2 regions of the Abyssisolibacter fermentans genome follow, and region 1 is predicted to be linked to the other one. Evidence: riboswitches for the same ligand, from Rfam matches in the RefSeq annotation. Region 1 holds a riboswitch; the other holds the start of a gene.

The links. A riboswitch is a leader RNA that binds a small molecule or an ion and turns the genes downstream of it on or off. The one in region 1 is predicted to bind molybdenum cofactor.
Region 2: linked by a shared signal. The riboswitch ahead of pruA (L-glutamate gamma-semialdehyde dehydrogenase) and the one ahead of AYC61_RS07590 (FMN-binding protein) in region 1 are both predicted to bind molybdenum cofactor.

What each region holds. Positions count from the first base shown of each region.
Region 1 covers NZ_LOHE01000048.1:18,819-24,013, reverse strand. The annotation lists gene AYC61_RS07600 (heavy metal translocating P-type ATPase) at 1-1,514, opposite strand, end outside; gene AYC61_RS07595 (ArsR/SmtB family transcription factor) at 1,571-1,915, opposite strand; molybdenum cofactor riboswitch at 2,140-2,256, shown strand; gene AYC61_RS07590 (FMN-binding protein) at 2,361-2,888, shown strand; gene AYC61_RS07585 (molybdopterin-dependent oxidoreductase) at 3,134-4,219, shown strand; gene AYC61_RS07580 (ECF transporter S component) at 4,246-4,803, shown strand; gene AYC61_RS07575 (alkaline phosphatase family protein) at 4,815-5,195, shown strand, end outside.
Region 2 covers NZ_LOHE01000002.1:54,174-59,368, forward strand. The annotation lists gene hypD (trans-4-hydroxy-L-proline dehydratase) at 1-88, shown strand, start outside; gene pruA (L-glutamate gamma-semialdehyde dehydrogenase) at 418-2,049, opposite strand; molybdenum cofactor riboswitch at 2,286-2,407, opposite strand; gene AYC61_RS00405 (class I SAM-dependent DNA methyltransferase) at 2,849-3,430, shown strand; gene aroF (3-deoxy-7-phosphoheptulonate synthase) at 3,950-4,966, shown strand; gene pheA (prephenate dehydratase) at 5,029-5,195, shown strand, end outside.

The DNA of each region.
Region 1 (5,195 bases):
TTTTCATTTATAACAGCTTCTACACCATGCCCAGCCTTTTCTTTATAATCTTTTATTATATCCTCATTAACATTTTTAAAATATGCTTGTTTAATAGATTTACCTATAGGATGATTTGAATATGCTTCAGCATGAGCGGCATAAAAAATTAATTCATCCTTTTTCATGTTCCCTACAGATTTAACAGACGTTACTACAAAGTTTCCCTTTGTCAATGTACCTGTCTTATCAAAAACAATACTATCAATATTACTTAAAGCTTCGAGATAATTACCACCCTTAACTAAAATACCTTTACTAGAAGCTTTACCTATGCCTGCAAAATAACCAAGTGGTATAGAGATTACTAAAGCACATGGACATGAAACAACTAAAAATACCGCACCTCTATATAGCCATTTAGAAAAATCTAAATGTAAAAATAAACTAGGGACTAAGGTAATCAGCAAAGCAACTATGACGACAGCAGGAGTATAGTATTTAGCAAATTTAGTCATGAATTTTTCTGTATTAGCTTTTTTATCAGCAGAGTTTTCAACCAAATCTAAAATCTTAGCTATTGTTGATTCTTCATATTTTTTTGTAACTTCTATAGTTACTACATTCCCTGTATTTATAAAACCACTATAAACAGTTTCATTGATATCTAAATTTTGAGGGATAGATTCTCCTGTAATTGCAGAAGTATCGAAAGCAGATTTTCCGTCTTTAATTTTACCATCTACAGGAACTCTTTCACCAGTTTTTACAATTAATAAATCTCCTACATTAACGCTCTCGGGAGCAACTTTTTTTGTTCCATTAGGAGTTTTTAGATTAGCGTAATCTGGTTTCATGCTTATTAATGAAGAAATAGAGTTTCTTGAATGATTAACAGCAGCTCCCTCCATAATTTGACCGATATTATAAAATAGCATAACGGCAACTGCCTCTGGATATTCACCTATATAGAAGGCACTTAAAGAAGCAATAGTCATTAAAATACCTTCATCTATAATTCTACCTTTAAATAAACCCTTTATAGCATTTAATAATACTTTGCCACCTATTATGAGATATGACAAAGTGAACATAGCAAGCTTAATATTAGAATCAACTTTTAATGTTAAACCGAGTACTAAAAATACGGTTCCAATTATTATAGTCAATATTGTTTTCTTATCAAATTTATTATTATGATGATGCTCATGTTCGTCACTATGCTTGTGGTTATGTTCATGGCTATTATTATGGTCATGGGCACAATTGCAATCGTGGTCATGACAGACTTCATGAACATGTTTATTAGAATCAATTCTTTCTAGTGTAACATCAGGTTCTATTGATTTTACTATGTCTTCAATCTTTAAAATATTATCCTGAACATTACTATCATCTGTAAAAACTAAAGTCAGCTTACTTGTCGTAAAATTAACTGTTGCTTTCTCAATAAAATTTTGTTCGTTTATATTGTTTTCCATTTTAGCTGCACAACCAGCACAATGTAATCCATTTAAATTAAATTGATATTTCATTTTTGTCCCCCCTTAATTACCCAAATTATTGATATAACTAAATAATCTCAGTAATATTAATCCTCAATATGATTTATATGATTTAATCCTTGATCAAATATTTTCTTAACATGATCATCATCTAATGAGTAAAGTACCATCTTTCCTTTTTTTCTATATTTAACAAGCCTAGAGTTCTTTAATAATCTTAATTGATGAGAAACAGCAGATTGATTTAAGTTTAAAATAGTGGCAATATCGCTTACACACATTTCAGATTTAAACAGTGAATATAAAATTTTAATACGTGTTGAATCACCAAAAACTTTAAAAAAATCAGCTAAGTCATATAAAACTTCATCTTTAGGCATTTCATCTTTAATTTTATCAACTAAGGATTTATCAAAGATATTATCACACATTATAGATACACCTCCTATATATGAACATCTATTCATATGTTAATATAATAATAACTTAGAATTTATAAAAAAGCAATATAAAAATATAAAATAATTTGGGTTTAATAATGAAGCTGCTTTTCTTTTTATATGCCTGCTGTTGAGGGTTTTATTTTTCTGTATCAAGAATTTTCTACTAAAATGGATTAATTGACAAAATCATATTAATAAGTTAAAATGTTCTTAAATATAAGTTTCTCCGAGCTTATCATCCTGTTGCAAAAGCATGGATTTTAAGCCGATAGGGTAATATTGGAAACGATATTGCCTCCCATTTGGAAAGGAGATTTTTTAAAATAACAAGCTTTGATTTATGATACTCTCCTTTGTTTATAATAAGGGAGTTTTTTGTTTTGACAGTAAAATGTGGGTTACATCTATTGATTTAGCTGTATTGGAGGTGATTTTGATATTTAGAACTGTTATTATTACATTATTAAGTATGTTATTATTAATTGGATGTTCTAATGATGCAGAATTAGATACAGTAAGAAATAAATTTGGACAAGATTATAGCATAGATAGACTTACTAAGTATGAAGATGATAGTATAATTAGAGTTTACAAAGTTAGTAAGGAAGCTGATGAAAAGTATCAAATAGTTCAAATTGTTCGCAGTAAAGGATACAAAGATTATATAAAATTTATGGTCACTATTGATAATGACAGTAAAAAGATATCAGATATACACATTATAGAACATAATGAAACTCATGATTATGGAGGTTATGTTACTAAAGATTGGTTTCTGAAAAGATTTATAAATAAACCGATAAATCAAAGTTTAAAAATTGCTAAAATAGTATCCGAAAATCCATGGGAGGTTACGGCTATAACTGGAGCTACTATAACAAGTGAAGCTGTAGTTAAGGGAGTAAATTTATGTATTCAAAATATTGAACCCATATTAATCATAGAAAATTATGAGCAGTGAACCCAAATCTTGATTTTGAGCAGTGAACTAAAATCTATGATTTTTTGTGAGTCGCTTACTCATATGAATAAAATGAATAGGAGATTCATTAATAATGTTGTTCTGATTATAAGATACCATTAAATTCTTGACATACCAACTCGGTATGCCTTCGAATTCACTGAAATCTTCTAATTCAGAATTATACAACATATTATTCAAAGTTATATGAATAATAAGGGTTAAACTATGGAGGTAGAGTAAATATGAAAAGGTGTTTTAAAAATTCTTTTATTGTTATAATGATTATTTTAGCATTATTAGCTGTTGGTTGTAGTGAGAAAGTTAACTGTAAAGTTATTGATGAACCTAAGGTAGATAGCACGAAGAGTATAACAATAGTAGGTATAAGTGATGAGGATATTAGTTTAGGCTTTGATGAGATGAAGAATTATACAGAAATAACTCAAGATGTAAAAGTAATTAGGTCAAGTGGAGAGGAACAAGTTTATTCTGTTAAGGGAATAATGCTTGAAGAGATTTTAAAGAAATATGATAAATCTAAAAATGATTATAATGCAATTAGATTAGAAGCAGGAGATGGTTATTCTATTGAAGTACCTAAGGAAATAATAGCTATTAGAGATGTTATTTTAGCTTATGAAATAGATGGCAAACCATTAGATGATAAAAGTAAACCTATTAGGATAATGATTCCTGAGGAAAGATCTATGTATTGTTTAAGAAATCTTAGTAAAATTGAATTAATATCAAGTACAAGAAATAACACAACTTCAAAGGTTTTATTACTTCAAACAGCTATTAAAGATTTAAAATTAAACGATTATACTTATTATGAAGATGTAGACAAAGCTATAAAAACTAGTGATTTAATAGAAAAATATCAAATAAATTCTACTAGTGATTCAGTGTTCATAAAATCTGTAGATGGCTTAGAAAAAAATGAAAATATAGATGTATTTAAAAGTGGTTATATAAAAGTAACAGGGAAAGAATCACCTGCTTTTTTATCTCCTGATTTGCCAAAAGGAATGCATGTTAAAAATATATTATGGTTTGCTTATGATGATATTGCATTTTTTAATATAGAAGCAATTATTAAGTCAGATGAAGAGGTAGCATTAACAACATTTTTAAAACAAATAGGCTTTGATAAAGAAGAAGCTATTAAAGTTTCATGTGCAGATGGATATAGCAAAGAAATAACAAAAGATATGTTTGAGGCAGGTTATATATATAAGAAAAAGGATACTTATAATATAGCTTTTAAAGATATGCCTAAAGATACCAAAATAAAATATGTAGCAAGTATTGAATTAGTACATAAATAGAAATTTATTTAAATGGAGCAAATAAAATGACAAAAAAAGGTTTGGATAGGTTTTCAATGTTTGATTTAGTTATTATAGCTATGATGGCAGCTTTGGGTATAGCAACTAAATCTGTGATTGTACCTCTTATTCACATAGTAACAAGTTCATTATATATACCTGGTGGAGTTATAGCAGGTGGATTTTATATGCTGTGGATAGTCATGAGCGTAGGTATTACACGTAAAAGGGGAGCGGCTACTTTAACTGCATTTGTACAAGCTATAATGGTTATAGCTATGGGCTCAATCGGTACACATGGTATTATGAGTTTGATAACTTACAGCTTACCCGGGTTAGCTGCTGATATAGTTTTTTTGTTTTCTAAAAAGAAGAACTATACTATAGTACATTTTTTCACAGCAGGAGCTGCTGCTAATTTAGCAGGTACTTTTCTCTCTAATCTTGTTTTTTTTAGATTGCCGTTAATACCATTATTGTTGAGCGTCAGTAGTGGTGCATTATCAGGAGGGATAGGCGGATTAATAGCTTACAAAATAGTTAAGGGCTTTGATAAATTTAATATAATAAAAATTGATAATTGAAAGGAAAAAAAATGAGTAAAAAATCATTACTAATAAGTTTGGTTGTTGTAGTTATTGCTGTTTGCATAATATTATCACTAATTTTTTTAAATAAAGAAAGTGGATACATACCGTCTTTTAAAGTAGTTGGTGATGTTAATAATGTTTTGGATATAAATAAACAATATGAGAATTTAGAGCAACATAAAATAAAATATAAAACTAAAACTATTAAAGCTGTAAAGCTTAATGACTTATTAACTGTTAGCGATACATATGATAATGATTATGATATTTTGCTAGTAAGCTATGATGGTTTATTTTCAAAACTTAGTAATAGACAATTAGAAGATAGTTATATATCATTTTCTAATGAATATGGATGGAATTCAATAAATTTAAATCACCCGATA
Region 2 (5,195 bases), on a different contig from region 1:
TGTAGCGGGATATAGTGATTATTTTAATAATCTAAATAAAGCACTCCAAGATGAAATAATAACTAGAACTGAACATAAAGAGTTTTAACTTTTAAAACCGGGTGACTAACATTTTTTAGTCATCGGGTTGTTTTAAAATATTTTGTGTCCTTGGGTTGTATCAAAATGAGTGAAGTTCAAGGCATTTTTATATTAATTGAAACTCAGACTCATTCTTCCTCTGAGTAAGCGATTCATACTAAATCAAAGATTTAGGTTCTCTGCTTACAGATATGAGCGTACTATGATGTAGCTCACTACTCACTTCGCTCCTAGGAATAAGTGATTCACAAGAAATCATAGATTTCTGTTCTCTACTCATGATTAGTCGTGAAATATTTCATTAACGCAGAAATTTACCATTTTGAGACAACCCTTTTATTTTTCGTCCATAAATGGATACTTATAATCCTTAGCTGGATTAAAGGTTTCTTTTATAACCCTTGGGTTTGTCCATCTTAATAAATTCAATTTGCTGCCAGCTTTATCATTTGTTCCTGAAGCCCTTGAGCCTCCAAATGGTTGCTGTCCTACAACTGCTCCTGTAGGCTTGTCATTGATGTATAAATTACCCGCTGCATAGTAAAGTAGATTTCCCATTTTAATAATTGCATTTCTATCTTGAGAAAAAATAGACCCTGTTAATCCATAAGGCGTTGATTCATTACATAACTTAAGAGTTTCTTCGAGAGCATCATCCTTATAAACATATATAGTAAGTACTGGGCCGAAAATTTCTTCTGTTATTGTTTTGAAATTCGGATTAGTTGTTACTATGATAGTTGGTTTAACAAAATAACCAATACTATCATCACACTCTCCACCACATATTATTTCAGCTTCATCAGAAGCTTTCGCATAATCTATATATGATTTAATATTATCAAAGGATTTTTTATCTATTACAGCGCTCATGAAATTAGTGAAATCATCAATATCACCTATTTTAATGGTTGAAACTTCATCAATTAGTTTATTTTTTAAAATAGGCCATATGCTTTCAGGTATATAGGCACGAGATGCAGCTGAGCATTTTTGTCCTTGATATTCAAATGCACCTCTAATCAAAGCAATACTAAGAGCATCAATATCTGCTAGATTATGTGCAAATACAAAATCCTTACCTCCAGTTTCTCCTACAATTTTGGGATATGATCTATATTTAGAAATATTTTTACCAATAGACTGCCACATTGTATTAAATACACCAGTTGAGCCTGTGAAATGTACTCCTGCAAACCATTCGCTATCAAAAACAATGTTTCCAATTAAGCTTCCAGCTCCAGGTATAAAATTGATAACGCCATCTGGTAATCCTGCTTCCTGCAATAATTTCATAAATAAGTAATTAGAATATACTGCTGTATGAGATGGTTTCCAAAGTACTACGTTTCCCATCATAGCAGGGGATATACATAAATTCCCTCCTATGGCAGTGAAATTAAATGGTGTTACAGCGAAAACAAATCCTTCAAGACCTCTGTATTCTAATCTATTCCAAGTATTGATAGAAGAAGCAGTCTGATCGCTATAAATCTCAGACATAAAATAAGTGTTAAATCTTAAAAAGTCAATTAATTCGCAAGCTGAATCAATTTCTGCTTGATAGGCAGTTTTGCTTTGTCCAAGCATTGTAGCAGCATTTAAAGTATATCTCCATGGTCCTGCTAATAACTGAGCAGCTTTTAAAAATATTGATGCTCTATGCTCCCATGGCATTTTGTCCCATTCTTTTTTTGCTTTCATAGCAGCTTCAATTGCCATTTTTACTTCCTTTTCGCCTGCCATATGATATGTAGCAAGTACATGATTTTTATCATGTGGAATTACACATTGTCTTGTATTACCAGTTTTTATTTCTTTTCCCCCAATTATCAAAGGAATTTCAATTTCTTTTTGCTTTAATTCTTTGAGTTTATTCTTAAGTTCAATTCTTTTGGTACTTCCCTTTGCATATGAAAATACTGGTTCATTTTTTGGTTTTTCTAATTTAAAATAAGCATTAGACATAAAAAAATCCTCCTTTATAATAAACTTTAAAGTGATACACCAGTTGTCTATCAAAAAGAAGATAATATTTGAGCAATACAAATAAGGCTAAATACAATGGCTAATTTAAAAATGTTTAGAAAATATTTAAGCAAAGACAAGAAAATATAAACTACATATATTACGATATCTATAAATACAAATTAATAGCAAACAACTTATTTAACTAAACATCAATTTAGTCCTTATATTAGTCATACTCTATTATTATCTCTTCTTTCCACACTGGGAGGCACAATCATTTCTAATTGTACCCTATCGGTTTCAGAATCATGGACGTGTTGTCTTTAGATAGAGAAACTCGAAGAGAAGTATTTATTAAATTTTGTTAATATTTATTAATGTAGATGTGTAATTGTAACTTACTCAAGCTTTATTTACGATAATGCTTTAGAAATATTGTTCAAGATATGTTGTATAGTAATCTAGCTTACTCAAGTTAGTTACTTAGGATCTGTTTAAAACACATAAACATTATATATTTTTATTGCTACATATTCAATAACTTTTGAGAATATTTACAGTATAGATAAAAGAGCCCATATTTTAGTACGAAATTATCTGCCTGAATTTATTGTCTTGATAAAAATATATAAGAGTATGATACAAAACCTATTTTTATAAATTTCTATAGACCTATTGTTATAATATGTTATACTTAGATAAGTTACTTTGAGTATTATAAATAGAATAATATCAAATTAATAAGTTGAATTCTTAAAAACAATTAAAGAAAGGAATATATACAAAAGGGTGAAGAATGATAGAAAATCAAAAAGAATATTTTAATCAAACTTACAAGAAATGGACTAAAGATATATCAAATGAAAAATTAGAAATTATGAAAAAGTTAATATCAGATATAAATGTGAGTGAAGGTTCAGCTTTATTAGATGTAGGTGCAGGAACGGGAGTATTATATGTTGTATTAAAGGATATAAACTTAAAAAGATATCTAGCAATAGATATTTCTGAAAAAATGCTTGAGGAATTGAATAAAAAATTCCCTAATGTTGAGAACATATGTTGTGATTATGATAAGGAAATAAAATTAAATGAAACATTTGATTACATAATTATTTTTAATAGTATTCCTCATTTTAATAATTTAGATGTAGTATTTGATAAATCATATAAACATTTAAATAAAGGTGGAAAATTTGTCATTGCACATGCTAGAACTAGAGAAGGTTTAAGATTATATCGTCAAAAAATTGGATATCATGCTGACGAGGATGGAATACCAAATGATTTGACTATAAATAATTTATGTAAAAAATATAATTTTACCAATGTGATTATAGAGGATACTGAATTTTTCAGTTTTAGATGTGAGAAATAAATTGACTTTTTTTATGAATAAATAAAACAAAAAGATATTTACTTAAAAAAGTTGAACTTTTCAAATTTTCAGACTAATCTATAAAAAATAAAAAAAATCTATTGACTTTAGTAGGGATTTTGTTATAATCATAAACAATATATTTATTAAGCAGGGAACTAAAATATTGATTGAAGTGTTTACTGCTATATATGTACAATAGGAGGAATAAGAATGTTAGACATTAGAAAGACAAATACAAAACAATTTGAATTTAACTTTTTCTTTAACTTTTTCTGGGGCTTTTTTAACTTTTTTAGCGCTAGCTATTTGTTTTGTAAAAAAATCAAACAATTTCTTTCTAATGACATTTATATATATCAATATATTTAATAACATAAAATAAATATATTAAAAATTGATTATATGAAGAAGCTCATTAGAGCTTCTTTTTAAATATCAAAAAACATAAGAAGAAGTACTATAGCAACCAAATTACTTTAACAATATAATGCATTAAAGCATAAGGAGGATGAAAAAATGTTAATAGTTATAAAAAGCGAAGAAAAACAAGAAAATGTGAACAAAATCAAGAGGAAAATGAAAGAATTAGGATGTGAAATATGTGAGTTTAAAGGGCAGACTTATTATTTAATTGGTCTTGTTGGAGATACAAGTAATATTGATCCAGATTTACTTAATGCTAATGAAAATGTGGAAAAAATAATACATGTTCAAGAGCCATACAAAAAGGTTAATAGATTATTTCATCCAGAGGATACAATAATAGATATTTGCGGGCGAAAAATTGGACAAGGTCATTTTACTGTTATGGCAGGTCCATGTTCTGTAGAAAGTGAGGAACAAATTGTTTCCATTGCTAAGGAAGTAAAAAGTGCAGGAGCATCAATATTAAGAGGTGGAGCATTTAAACCTAGAACATCACCTTACAGCTTTCAAGGTATGGAATTAGATGGTCTAGAGCTTCTAAAGCTTGCAAAGAAAGAGACAGGTTTACCGATTGTTACTGAGCTTATGTCTCCAAAATACTTGGATAAATTTATTGATGATGTTGATATTATACAAATAGGTGCTAGAAATATGCAAAATTTTGATTTACTAAAAGAAGTAGGTATGACCAAAAAGGCTATATTACTTAAAAGAGGTATGTCAGCAACAATACAGGAGTTATTAATGGCAGCAGAGTATATTATGTCAGAGGGAAATGAAAATATTATTTTGTGCGAAAGAGGTATAAGAACGTTTGAAAAATATACAAGAAATACTTTAGATTTAAGTGCTATACCAGTTATTAAGAAACATAGTCATTTACCTGTAATAGTTGACCCAAGTCATGCTGGTGGATTATGGTGGTTAGTTGAGCCTCTAGCAAAGGCAGCATTAGCTGTTGGAGCTGATGGTTTGATGGTAGAAGTTCATAATGATCCTGCTAATGCAAAATGTGACGGTCAGCAGTCATTGAAACCTGAAAAATTTAAAACATTAATGAATAAATTGAATAAGATGCTTGAAATTGAGGATAAAAAAATAGGGTAAATAATAAACCAAGATTATTCATGGGGAGTTATATGAATAATCTTGGTTAAAGGAGAAATAACATGAGAGAAGTTTATGATATAGCGTATCAAGGGGTAGCAGGTTCTTTTGGAAATATTGCTGCATTAAAGTATACTCATAATAGTAGTAATGCATTAGCTTGTAAACATTTTTGTGATGTTTTTGATTCCCTTGAACAAGGAAAAGCAATATGTGGTATCTTACCTAT